Regions from separate parts of the Pseudoalteromonas spongiae UST010723-006 genome, predicted to be linked through region 2. Evidence: predicted binding sites of a transcription regulator. Region 2 holds the regulator's gene; each other region holds the start of a gene.
What was found. The regulator sigma-54, encoded in region 2, starts transcription at its own class of promoters, with help from an activator protein. The targets are predictions, from matches to a motif close to GTTGGCACGNNNNTNGNNT.

Region 1: the regulator sigma-54 is predicted to act here: its motif matches at 2,752-2,770, upstream of PSPO_RS03855 (flagellar assembly protein T N-terminal domain-containing protein).
Region 3: the regulator sigma-54 is predicted to act here: its motif matches at 2,320-2,338, upstream of PSPO_RS20875 (ferritin-like domain-containing protein).

The regions. Positions count from the first base shown of each region.
Region 1 is NZ_CP011039.1:825,472-829,726, reverse strand. It holds gene PSPO_RS03880 (chemotaxis protein CheV) at 1-470, opposite strand, end outside; gene flgA (flagellar basal body P-ring formation chaperone FlgA) at 611-1,327, shown strand; gene flgM (flagellar biosynthesis anti-sigma factor FlgM) at 1,459-1,779, shown strand; gene flgN (flagellar protein FlgN) at 1,783-2,196, shown strand; gene PSPO_RS03860 (LPP20 family lipoprotein) at 2,225-2,692, opposite strand; gene PSPO_RS03855 (flagellar assembly protein T N-terminal domain-containing protein) at 2,804-3,952, shown strand; tRNA gene PSPO_RS03850 (tRNA-Arg) at 4,139-4,215, opposite strand.
Region 2 is NZ_CP011039.1:2,864,878-2,869,132, reverse strand. It holds gene rapZ (RNase adapter RapZ) at 5-853, opposite strand; gene ptsN (PTS IIA-like nitrogen regulatory protein PtsN) at 869-1,324, opposite strand; gene hpf (ribosome hibernation promoting factor) at 1,326-1,613, opposite strand; gene PSPO_RS13195 (RNA polymerase factor sigma-54) at 1,636-3,132, opposite strand; gene lptB (LPS export ABC transporter ATP-binding protein) at 3,211-3,936, opposite strand; gene lptA (lipopolysaccharide transport periplasmic protein LptA) at 3,933-4,255, opposite strand, start outside.
Region 3 is NZ_CP011040.1:1,478,376-1,482,630, forward strand. It holds gene PSPO_RS20860 (EAL domain-containing protein) at 1-351, opposite strand, end outside; gene PSPO_RS20865 (BON domain-containing protein) at 503-1,072, opposite strand; gene PSPO_RS20870 (mechanosensitive ion channel family protein) at 1,346-2,239, shown strand; gene PSPO_RS20875 (ferritin-like domain-containing protein) at 2,379-2,825, shown strand; gene PSPO_RS20880 (DUF1328 domain-containing protein) at 2,859-3,029, shown strand; gene PSPO_RS20885 (hypothetical protein) at 3,079-3,270, shown strand; gene PSPO_RS20890 (LysR family transcriptional regulator) at 3,426-4,255, opposite strand, start outside.

The DNA of each region.
Region 1 (4,255 bases), 1.1 Mb from region 2:
CAAATTTCATTCAGGATCTTTTCTACATCCAGTATTTCAACCAGTTCCTTTTCGATTTCAGTTACTGCAGTTAAATACGAATAACGGCCCGAACCTGACGGCGGTGGCATAATTGATTCCCAGTTGATATTAACGATACGCTCAACCGAGTCGACTAAAAAGCCCTGCACTGAACGGTTATATTCAGTGATGATAATAAAACAATCTTTTGTATCTTGGATCCCAGGGCCACCGATAGCTAAAGAAAGATCGATAACTGAAATTGTTTGCCCACGTATGTGCGCCACACCTTTAACATAATGATTAGATTTTGGCATTGCCGTTAAGTTAGGACATTGTAAAACCTCACGTACTTTAAATACGTTAATTCCGAACCGCTGCCTGCCTTTTAACTTAAACAGCAACAACTCCAGCCTGTTTTGACCTACGAGTTGCGTTCGCTGATTAACCGAATCTAAAATGCCTGCCATTTCAATCTCCTAACTTGAAGCAATGAAAAGGAATACTTCTTGCTTCTTTGTTATTGTACTACCGTATAACCTTGATGTGCCATAATTTTGACACTCGCTAGTTATACCTTGTTTTACCCATAAAGCATAGTCGAAACATTATGAGTTTGTTTAAAAAAAATCTTTATTTCTTTATTTTAATACAAATTGCTGCGCTTGCTATGACTTCACTCAAAGCAAAGGTTTACAGTAAGTTAGAATTGCAGCAAATCGCAATAGATTATGTTGCCGATAACAAACAACCCAACTCTAACCAACACCCTAATTCGCAGTTGTCGATTACGGCGTTACCGCTCGACACTCGTATTAAAACGCGAACATGTCAGCGCGAGTTGCAAGTAAGTGCCGCAAATCCTATCAATACTAATCGGCAATCTACTATAAAAATTAAGTGTTTAGACCAAAATAATTGGCAAGTTTTTGTGCATGTAAAGCAATTAGAGCTCGTTGAAGTGATTACGGCAGCAAAAGGGATCAGTAAAGGGCAACGAATTACCGCAAAACATTTAACCAGCAAGCAAGTTGCAAAACACTTAACGCGTTCGAATCAATTTAAATCGAGTACTAACTTAATAGGTAGCCGCAGTAAACGAAATGTTCGTGCGGGACAAACTATCAACTACAATTATATTTGTACTATTTGTAAAGGCGATAAAATTACTATTTTGGCAAGCTTTAAAGGCATGACAATTAAAACACAAGGTGAAGCGCTTGAAGATGGACGCATAGGCGACAACATTAGTATTCGCAATGTAAAATCTAAAAAGAAAATTCAGGCAAGAGTTTTAAACACTGAGCTGGTAATAGTCACAATTTAGCGCTGTACTCTAGTAGAAATTTCAGGTTAAATAAGAGGTTACAAATTTAATAAAAATAGTGCATTTTTTATTAAAGGTTGTACCCGAGATGCCGATACATAAGATGTGAAATCTTAGTAGAGAGAACTGTCATGGTTAATCAAATAAATCAAGGCTCAAACAGCCAAGCAAACGTCAGGCTTGAAAGCTCTAAGCAGCAAGCGTCTGAAACTGCTAATAAACAAGTGCAAGTGAATACTGCTACTGCAAAGGCAACTAGCGATTCAGTGAGCATTACACCGCAAGCTCAACAGCTTAAAAAGCTAAATGAAAAAGCGGAGCAATCATCAGGTATTGATGAGAAAAAAGTAAACGAGCTTAAAAAAGCGATCGCTAACGGCGAATACAAAATTGATGCAGAGAAGCTTGCTGAAAACATCAATAAGCTTGAATTTAAACTTTTCGGTCGATAGTTTATGAATCTAGAACAGATATTAGCGCAACAACTTGATGAGTTGAATACTATGGCTGACATCCTAAAGCAGGAATTAGAAGCTATAGTTGCGCGCGATCATGAATCGTTGATATCTGTTGTTGAAAGCAAAGTTGCATCGTTGCAGTCCATTCAGCAACGTGACCAACACATTGCCAAATTAATCGATCAAGACGGTATTGATAAAGCTGAATATCAGCCAACAATCAACCAAATTAATCAGGTATTAGCTGACTGCAAAAAACAGAATGATGTGAATCAAGTAGCAGCAAATCAAAGCCAGATTGCTTCACAAAAATTAAAGAATATCCTATTTGGTAAAAGTCATACCGGATATGACAAAACGGGCAAATCTTTCTCTCTACCTAACCCGATTGCTCGCGGGCTAAAAGCGTAATTTGAATTTACTAATAAAAAGTAACCTGCTAGTAGTAGGTTACTTTTTTAACGTTTCTTGGTTTAGTTTGACCAATATATAAGTCATGTACCAATTTCATATCTAGCTCAACTTCTGTTGCATACGTATCACCCACAGCGTAGCTTTTTGTTACTTTCGCACCACGTACAACACCTTGTACACGTACTTTCAAAGTATCATTACTAGCGATAAGGCCTTTAACGCTCGTTTGCGCGTCAACTTTTTGTCCGTAGACTTGTTCCGCGAGCTCACGATAAGCCTCAAGCTTTGATGCCTTCATTGCCATAATCGATTTTTGCTCTGTTGTTGTACCGGGTTGCAAACTGATCGGTGCATACCCTACCGCATACAGCACCGGGTAGTTATCTGGTGTTTGGTATTCATATTCAATATGTTTATCAAACAGTTGGCTACAGCCACCTAATAAATATAAGCTCGTTATCAGAGTTGATGTTTTGAAAATTGATTTCAACATATTGCCACCATACAAATGCATATTACATTTGAATTAGCAATTTTCGCGCCACTGTATGGTTTGGTACAGAAATTGAATATACAGACTAAGGTTTAAATTGAGAGCTGCGCTATGCGACATCTAGTATTACTTCTTTTTATTGTGAGCTTTTCGTCTCATGCAATTTGGTATGAATCAACCGGTCAAGCCAAAATACGCAACGGTAATGTTGAACAAGCTCGAATGATGGCAACCGAAAATGCTATTCAGCAAGCTCTACTTTTTTCAGGTGCGCAAGTTACTAGTCTACAGCAAGTGGTAAATGGCATTTGGCAAACACCAAGTACCCAAGTTTACTCTCATGGAGCAATCGATCAGATTGAAGTAATTGATGAAATTCAATCAGACAACACGCTCTCAATTACACTAAGACTTGATATTTTAGATAATAGCGAGACTTGCCAAAATTCATCGATTAAAAAGAATGTAGCTTTAACAAGAACCGGTTTCAAAACTCCGAGCCATGCAACTTATGGTCAAATTTTTGAATTACCAAAAGCATACAGCGAAAAGCTCGTAAAACATTTGTATCAGTTTACCCATTTATTCAACACAAAAGCCGATATTAACCGTAAGCTTAATACCAAAAACCTGTTCACCGCGCATTTTGATGCCAACTCAAGCGCGCTTATTCAACAAATTGCCGACCAAAATAACAGTCAGTTTGTCTGGATATCGCAAATAGAAGACTTATCTCTTGGTGAGCAACAGAGTTCATCGTTAGCATTTTGGCAAAATAAAGCTTATGAACGTTTTTTCTCGATCAATACGGCGCTATACAATGGCTTAACTGGCGAACTGCTGAAACAAACACACTACGATACATTTGCCACCTGGCAAACCAAAAAAACAGCCCGTATCGATGTGAACAGTGAAAAATTTTGGACCATGCCTTATGGACAAGCAATATCAGATATCAACTTAAAGCTTGGCCAAGATTTAGCAAGCTATCTTGCCTGTATTCCAGCGCAAGCACGTATTTTAAGCGTCGATCACGATACCGTGATCATTAGCCTTGGCGCTGAGAATAATCTAGTGAAAGGACAAAAGCTGCAAATTGCACTGCGCAAAGGGTTTAATCAAAAGCAGCTTATTATTAATACTGATTACCAGTTGAGAGTCACTCAGGTAAATCAAAACACCGCAATTGCCCAAGTGATAGGCGACAAACTCCTGGCAAACGTACAAATTGGTGATTTGGTTACGTTAGCAAGCTTCTAAGGAGCTAGAGCCAAGAGAAGCTTAGCATTTAGTATTAATGACCAATAACTCGGGTTAACCGCGTAACGCTCAAGAAATACTTTAATCACATTGCTACATAACAATAAAAGATAGCTCGATTTAAAGATTATTTAATGACGTTCAAATAACAATTAAAAAGGCGGGTTAAAACTTAATAGCCGTTAATGGCGTTCCCGGCAGGAGTCGAACCTGCGACCCTTCGCTTAGGAGGCGAATGCTCTATCCAACTGAGCTACGAGAACAATATCATTTATTCAAGATTATCAAAGAGTAAAAAGAGAA
Region 2 (4,255 bases):
ATGCTTATTTGTTTACTTGCTCACGATGGTGGGCTTTTACGTTTTTATGGTGTTTGGCGAAGCTATCAGCCAGTGTTTGCGCTAAATAAACTGAACGATGCTGGCCGCCAGTACAGCCAATTGCAACGGTTAAATAGCTACGGTTATTACGCTCTAAATGCGGTAACCAAGTTTCAATAAAGGTTTGCACTTGCCATGCAAATTTATGAACTACAGGCTGGCTAGAAAGGAAGTCGATCACTGGTTGGTCTAACCCTGTTAATGGCTTAAGAGCAGGCTCCCAATGCGGGTTTGGTAAAAATCGGGCGTCAAAAACATAGTCAGCATGTTTTGGAATACCGTGTTTATAACCGAATGACTCAAACGTGATAATTAACTGATTTGATTTTTTACCGAGTACTTTCTCTCGTATGCTATCGGCAAGTTGGTGAACACTTAAGCCTGTTGTATCAATAAAGATATCCGCTTGTGAGGCGATAGGATCGAGCAGCTTTTTCTCAGCTTCAATGGCTTCTTCAAGGGAGATATTATTCAGTGATAACGGATGCAAGCGGCGCGTCTCTGAAAAGCGCTTAATTAGCGTGCTGTCATCGCTATCAAGGTAAAATAAGGTTGGTGTTGCAAAACCAGGTAAATAGTCGAGTACTTCTTCTATTTCCTCTGGCTCTTTAGTCATATTACGAGCATCAACACTCACTGCAATTTTGTCGTATTTATCTGAAACTGAGCGGATCAACGAAGGCAATAAATTAACAGGAATATTGTCAACAACATAATACCCGAGATCTTCCAATACTCTGAGTGCGACTGTTTTTCCTGAACCAGAACGACCACTGACTAAAATAAGTTGCACTTACATCTCCCTTAGTTAACTCGCCTCACTACTAATGATTTGATATAGCTGATGATTATTTTCAGCGTGACGTAGTTGACGGCAAAACTGCTTATCTTTTAGTTTATCAGCGATGGTGGCTAAAGTCTGCAAATGTTGCTGGCACTTTTGTTCTGGTATGAGCAGTACGATAAAAATATCAACGTCTTTATCGTCGATGGCATCAAACGGAATAGGTGACTGATTTACAATTAAAAAGCCAATGGTATTTTGTAGGCCATCAATGCGGCCATGAGGAATGGCGAGGCCTTTACCAATACCCGTGCTACCTAGTTTTTCGCGTTGCAGCAAGGCTTCAAGAAACTCTTGAGAAGTAATATCAGGGGCTTGCTGATGGGCAAGGTCGCTAATAAATTCAAACAGTCTTTTTTTGCTATTAAAAAGGACCGCGGTTTTAGCGCAGTCCTCAGCAATAATATCGGTTAATTTCATTTTAGTGGCGAGAAAGTTTCTCTTTGTGCTTAATTACTTGGCGGTCTAGTTTGTCGACCAGGCCATCGATTGCTGCATACATATCTTGATGCTCGGTAGAGGCAAACAATTCGCCACCGTTAACATGCATAGTAGCTTCTGCTTTTTGTGATAGTTTTTCAATATCTAGAATAACGTGCACGTTATTTATATGATCAAAATGCCTCTCTAGTTTTGCAAATTTGTTAGTGACATAGTCTCTTAAAGAATCAGTAATTTCTACGTGACGACCTGTTAAGTTTAATTGCATAAGCATTTTCCTTCTATTTGGTCTAGATCAGGCTCTTGCGCTGATTAGACGGTGGTATGGATAGCGACTCACGGTATTTTGCGATAGTGCGTCGCGCCACTTTAATTCCTTGTTCTGCTAGTAAGTCGGTAATCTTGCTATCACTTAATGGTTTAGCTGGATTTTCCGCCGCAACTAGCTTTTTGATCAGTGCTCGAATCGCGGTAGATGAACACTCACCCCCATTTTCCGTGCTAACGTGGCTTGAAAAAAAGTATTTAAGCTCATAAATGCCACGTGGTGTATGCATGTATTTTTGCGTTGTTACACGCGAGATAGTCGACTCATGCATCTCGACCATTTCGGCAACGTCGTTTAAAACCATAGGTTTCATTGCTTCGTCACCATATTCAAAGAATGCCTGTTGTTGTTCAACAATGCAATTGGCTACTTTTAATAAAGTATCATTGCGACTTTCTAAGCTTTTAATAAACCATTTTGCTTCTTGTAAATGGTTGCGAATAAACTGGCTGTCAGTGCTTGATTTCATCGAGCGAGTAAGCGCAGCATATTGTTCATTCACGCGGATCTTTGGCATGCTATCGTTGTTTAAATCAACGCGCCAGCGTCCTTTAATTTTCTTTACTGAAACATCGGGAACCACATATTCAGGTTCTTCTTTTATGATGCTTTCAGCTGGTTTTGGATTAAGGCTATGTATTAATGTTAAGACTTCTTTTAACTCAGGCTCCTTGAGTTTAGCCTTCTTCATTATTGTACGATAATCACGTAATCCTAAAAGTTCCATATGGTTTGAGATTACGCTCTTTGTTTCGTTTAGCCAAGGGGTATTTTTGTCGTACTGATTGAGCTGGATCAATAAACATTCTTGTAACGAACGAGCAGCAATACCAACAGGGTCAAAGAGTTGAACGCGTTTAAGTACAGCTTCAACTTCGTCTAGTTCAATTTGTTCTTGGTCGTCAGATTGCTGTACCGCTTCTAAAATTTCTTCGCTACTTTGTGTTAAATAACCTGAATCGTCTACCGCCTCAACAATGGTGGTTGCGATCATCTCGTCGGTGTCGCTGAACGGCGTTAAGCGTAATTGCCACATTAAGTAATCTTGCAATGATTCGCTGGTTGAGCCTTGATACACAGTATCGTTGTCAGGAGCTGGGGCGTTACTGACAGAAACAGGTGCGGCGCTGATATAATCATCCCACGACACATCCATAGCTAAATCGTCAGAAATATTCTCGTTGCTAAGTGCGTCGCTTGATTCTATTTCACTTTGGCTTGGCGCTGCTTCAACATCATCGCCATTTATTGATTCGTCTTTGTTTGACTCAGTGTTTTCGTTGTTTTGTTTATCGTCACTGTAGTCAATGTCTTCTTCAAGTAAAGGATTGGCATCAAGCGCTTCTTGAATTTCTTGCTGCAAATCTAACGTACTCAGCTGCAACAAGCGAATAGCCTGTTGCAATTGTGGAGTCATTGTTAGTTGCTGCCCAAGGCGAAGCTGTAAAGATTGCTTCATGTAGTTATTCTAATCCTTCTTTCGATTTCAAGCCGCTAGTTAACAATTCAATTCCAAATTTAAGGCCTATAACTATTACTATAGTCTGAATTGTTCACCTAGGTATACATCGCGTACTTTTTGGTTGTTTAAAACGTCTTCAGCTGTGCCAGATGCGATTAATTCGCCGTGAGAAACAATGTAGGCTTTTTCACATACATCTAAGGTTTCACGCACGTTGTGGTCTGTTATTAACACGCCAATGCCGCGATTTTTCAAATGCTCAATTATTTTCTTTATATCTATCACTGAAATAGGATCAACACCAGCAAAAGGTTCATCTAACAGGATAAATTTGGGGTTTGCGGCTAATGCGCGCGCAATTTCCACACGACGACGTTCACCGCCCGACAATGCCATACCCTGTGAATCTCGGATATGGCCAATGTTAAATTCTTCTAATAAATCATCGAGCGCTTCTTCACGTTGCACACGATTAAGTTCTTTGCGTGTCTCTAGAATCGCCATGATGTTTTGATACACAGTAAGCTTTCTAAAAATCGACGATTCTTGCGGTAAATAACCAATACCTAAACGGGCGCGACTATGCATTGGTTGCAATGTAATGTCATTATCGTCAATACGAATAACGCCATTGTCGCTCGGTACTAAACCAACAATCATGTAAAACGTCGTTGTTTTACCGGCACCGTTAGGACCAAGCAAACCAACGATACTACCAGCTTTCACTTCTAAGCCAACATTTTTTACCACTTGGCGTGATTTGTAACTTTTAGCCAGCTTTTCGGCAATTAATGTGCTCATTGTCCGCCTTGTTCATTTTGCGTATTGATGATGGTTTTTACTTGGTTAGTTGAGTTTTCAGCTTTTTTAGACGTCACTGTTTCAGCAGCGCGATCATAGATGATGGTATCTGCTGACATCATGTCGCCATTTTGTTGAAATTTAGCGCCACCAGACATTGTAAATAATGATTTAGCCACGTCATAAGTGACTTTTTTAGCACTTGCGACAATGATTGATCCATCTTCTTGTTCAGCACTAAATTTTACCGGATCACCACTGGCAATAAGTAATTGCTGGTTATCTCCTAACTCTGCTCGTTTATGTGCTTCAAGGTAAT
Region 3 (4,255 bases), on a different replicon from region 2:
TTCAATGGCGTTAATTATCCATTCACTGTTTAATCGATTGATAAGCACACTTGCAGGCACCAAACGACCAATATCAGCAAAACTAGGCTCCCTTCCATCGGTTGTTGTTATTTTTGAGGCATTTAGTTCGTTGGGTTCAAACTCGCCAAATAAACCAAGTAAAAAGCGATTAACCTGTCGCTTAGTAACTTTCACCCGAATGCAATGTGAGTCAACCTGAGTTGCGGGGTAATCACCATTTCCACAAAACACAATTGCTTTGTTCACGCTCTCAAAGGTTGGTAAAAATAACCAAAACGTGGTTTCAGGGAATAAGTAGTTATCGATTCTTTCGCAATCCGCACAAAACATAACTAGGTACCTAATAGGAGTTTAATTGGTATACGTACAACATGGTTATATAGTTTATTATTGCGTTTAAAACAAAAATTACATGAATTGAATACAGGCATAAAAAAAGCACCTTTCGGTGCTTTTTTGTAGTGCAGTAATTGGGACAGGATTAAGACTGTTTTACAACGCGAAGGTTATCTTCTACGTTTTCAACGTCGTCTGCATTTTTAGCAATGGTAATTGCTAATTGCTTTTCAGCTTCTGATTCAACTTCACCTGTTAAGGTAACGTTCTGGCCTTCAACATCAACGTCAATGCTCGTACCGCTAATATCTGTATCGAACAATAAGCGTGTTTTGATTACCGTTGCAATTTTTGCGTCTACAAAGTCAGACTCAATTTGACTGTCGTCTTTTTCTGACTTGTTTTTGCTATCTGGTATCACTGTTAAACGGTTTTCAACCTCTTTAACGCCGTCGATACCAATCACTAACTCTTGTGCCAGCTTTTTATCAACATCGTGATTTACTTTACCCGTTAGCGTTACCACACCTTTATCTACATCGGTGTTAATATCAAACGAATTTAACTGTGTATTGAAAAGTAAGGTTGCTTCAGCTTTACCATCAATCCAAGCGTCGCTTGCTTCTTTTTTCCACTGGTTGTCTTTCGCATTTACTGAAAGAGCAGTTGTAGATAAAACAGTAACTAGTGCAAGTGTATTAAATGTACGATTCATAATAAATTTCCTTTTTGCTGAGTTCGATTTACTTAATGCATTTCACATACCAGAATTTTTAGCATTAAATATCAACAGCTTATACAAAAATAGAAATTTGCCAATGTAGTATTTACATAACCAGTGTGAAAAATATCCATGTACCTTTTACACAAATACACCGCCCCATTATTACAAACGCCTCACAACACCTTAGCCTTACTCAATTTAGCTACGCTGGCATATAAACTGCGTGCCCCAAGGTAACGTCATTACTTTATTAAAGGAGCAGTTATGTCGATTACATTGGAGAAGTTTTGGTCTCTTATAAATGAAAAGCTCACTCATTGGCTTGAAATAACCATAAAGAATTTGCCCAACATGGTAATTGCGCTTGTTATCTTCATTGTGTTTTTAGTTTTATCTAAATGGATATCGGGTTGGATAAAGAAGTTACTTAACCGCATTTTTGAGTCATCACAAATTGCCGGCCTTATTACAGGCATTTGTCGCATGGTGATTATTGTTATTGGTTTCTTTTTCGCACTCGACATTATGGGGCTGTCAAAAGCAGTAGCATCATTACTTGCGGGTGCGGGTATTATTGGCCTTGCTATTGGCTTTGCTTTTCAAGATATGACCGAAAACCTAATTGCAGGCATTGTAATGGGTATTCGTAAACCATTTCGCGTTGGCGATATTATAGAAGCGGGCGATACCTTTGGCACCGTAGAGCGTATTAACCTGCGCAATACTCTAATAGAGAACTTTTATGGTCAAATGGCCATAGTGCCCAACAAAATCCTGTTTAAAAACGAGCTATTAAATTACTCGCGCCTACGTAAACGTCGTATTGAAGTACCTGTGGGGATTTCTTACGCAGACGATGTAGATAAAGCACGAGACGTACTTACCCATGCTATTAATGATCTTGATGGCGTAATTAAACAATCTGAAACTGCAGTATATGCCAGCGAGTTTGCTGACAGCTCAGTAAACCTGCTTGTATGGTTTTGGATAGACTACCCAGGCGAGATTGGCTTTATGGAAATGCGCCACAAAGCGGTTGCCACTATTCATAAAACACTTGAACAAAACGACATTCTTATTCCATTCCCAATCCGTACTTTGGACTTTAACGCAAAGGGTGGCCACTCTTTGCAAGATATACAGAGTCAAGATAAGTAAAAACTTCATAGTGCCTGTAAATGTGTCGCAGGCACTTTTCAACAAAACAACCTAAACAACTGATTTTTAATACTTTAATTTTTGGCACATGCCATGCATTAATAGTTTGAACCGTTAAGAAAATTGAAAAGGAGCATTTATGTCAAACTCGAATTACAACTTAACCCCGGTAAAAGAGCTTGTGAAAGTTTTAAATGGCGGTATCGAATTTTATAAAGAAGCTAAAACAAAAGTCTCTAGCCAAAGTCTTGAAATCATCTTCGACCGCATGATTTCTGAGAAAGAGCGTGCCGCGGCTGAATTGCAACCATTAGTAGTGCTTGATGAAGGTGAAGTCGAAACGGACAGCGACTTAGTTGTATCAATGCGCGAAACATATACCAAGGTGTTGTCGGTAGTAAGTACTGACAAAGAGCATACTTACATTGCCCAACTTGAAGAAGTTGAAGACCGCGTGCTTGATAAAATTGAAGCTGCGCTTGAAGAGCCATTGCCAGCCCCTTACTTCAGTACGTTAAAACTGATTCAAAACAGCATGCAAGCGTGTCATGACGAGATGAAAGCATTGCAAGAAGTAACCGCTTAATAGTTAACCGAAACCGATAATTAAGGAGGATGTATGCTTGGTTGGTCACTTACATTTATTGTTTTAGCAATTGTTGCCGCACTTTTAGGATTTGGTGGCATTGCAGGCGCCGCAGCGAGTATCGCGAAAATTTTATTCTTTGTATTTGTCGCACTGTTGGTACTGTCGCTGATTTTACCCAGAGTAAGGGCACCCAGGGCTTAAGCGGGCCAAAAACCGCTAATACTCAATTAATTTTATAAGGAAAAATATCATGAAAACATTAATGGCAATGACAAAAGTAATTGCACTTGGTGCAGTATTTACACTAACGGGTTGTTCTGAAGGCCCAGCAGAAGATGCAGGCGAGCGTATTGATGAAGCCATCACTGACGCGCAAAACAAAGCCGAAGACCTGTGTGAAAAAGCGAAAGAAGAGATCGGCAGCGAAGAACAAAACTGCTAATAGCTTTGCAACCACAGAGTTTATTAATCTGATTTAAACCCAACGAGTAGGCCTAAGCGACTATCATTATCCCCAGATAGTCGCTTTTTTTATTTTAAAATTTAAACCACACCACGTCGTCAAGCCATAACATCTAAAACTAACTCTTTGATATTTCATATTTTAATAGATTTATGATTCAACCACTGTTCAAAATAAGTTAAAAATACTTTTACCTGCATTGGTAAATATTGTCTGCTTGCATAAATGGCTTGTACGCCCACTACTTCAGTATCGCTGTGGTTAAACCCTCGTACGTATTCATCTAATAGCAATACAAGTTTGTTTTTAGAGAGATCTTCTCTTATGTCGATCAACGATTTAAATGCTATACCATGACCTTGAACTGCCCAATGCCTAATTACTTCACCATCAGAGCACGATAAATGCGGCGCTACTTTTATTAGCTGCCGTTTGTTATTAATTTCAAAATACCACTCGTTTAGTGGTTGTCCTGAGCGCTCTAAAATCAGACATCGATGCTTTAATAACTCTTTAGGGTGTTGCGGTAATCCATAATTTTTTATGTAATCAGGCGAGGCACACAGCACTCGTCGATTTTTAGCTAACTGCCTACTAATAAGGTTACTGTCTGGTAAATTACCAAATCTAAACGCGATATCTACCCCTTCATCGATGATGTTAATTAAGCTGTCAGTTAACATCAAATGAGGTGAGACATCTGGGTGAATACTGCTAAATTCTGCAAGGGCGGGGGCAACATATTGTCGGCCGAAATCAGATGTTGCCGATATTCGTAAATTTCCTCGCAAAGTGTCTTGCGATTCTTGAAGCATGTTTTCCGTATTTTCTACCTCTTCAATTACACGTAAACAGCCAGCATAAAAACGCTCACCAACATCAGTTAACGAGATACTTCGTGTATTTCGCGTCAATAATCTAGTGCCGTAACGCATTTCAAGTTGGTTAATGCGTGCTGTCATGC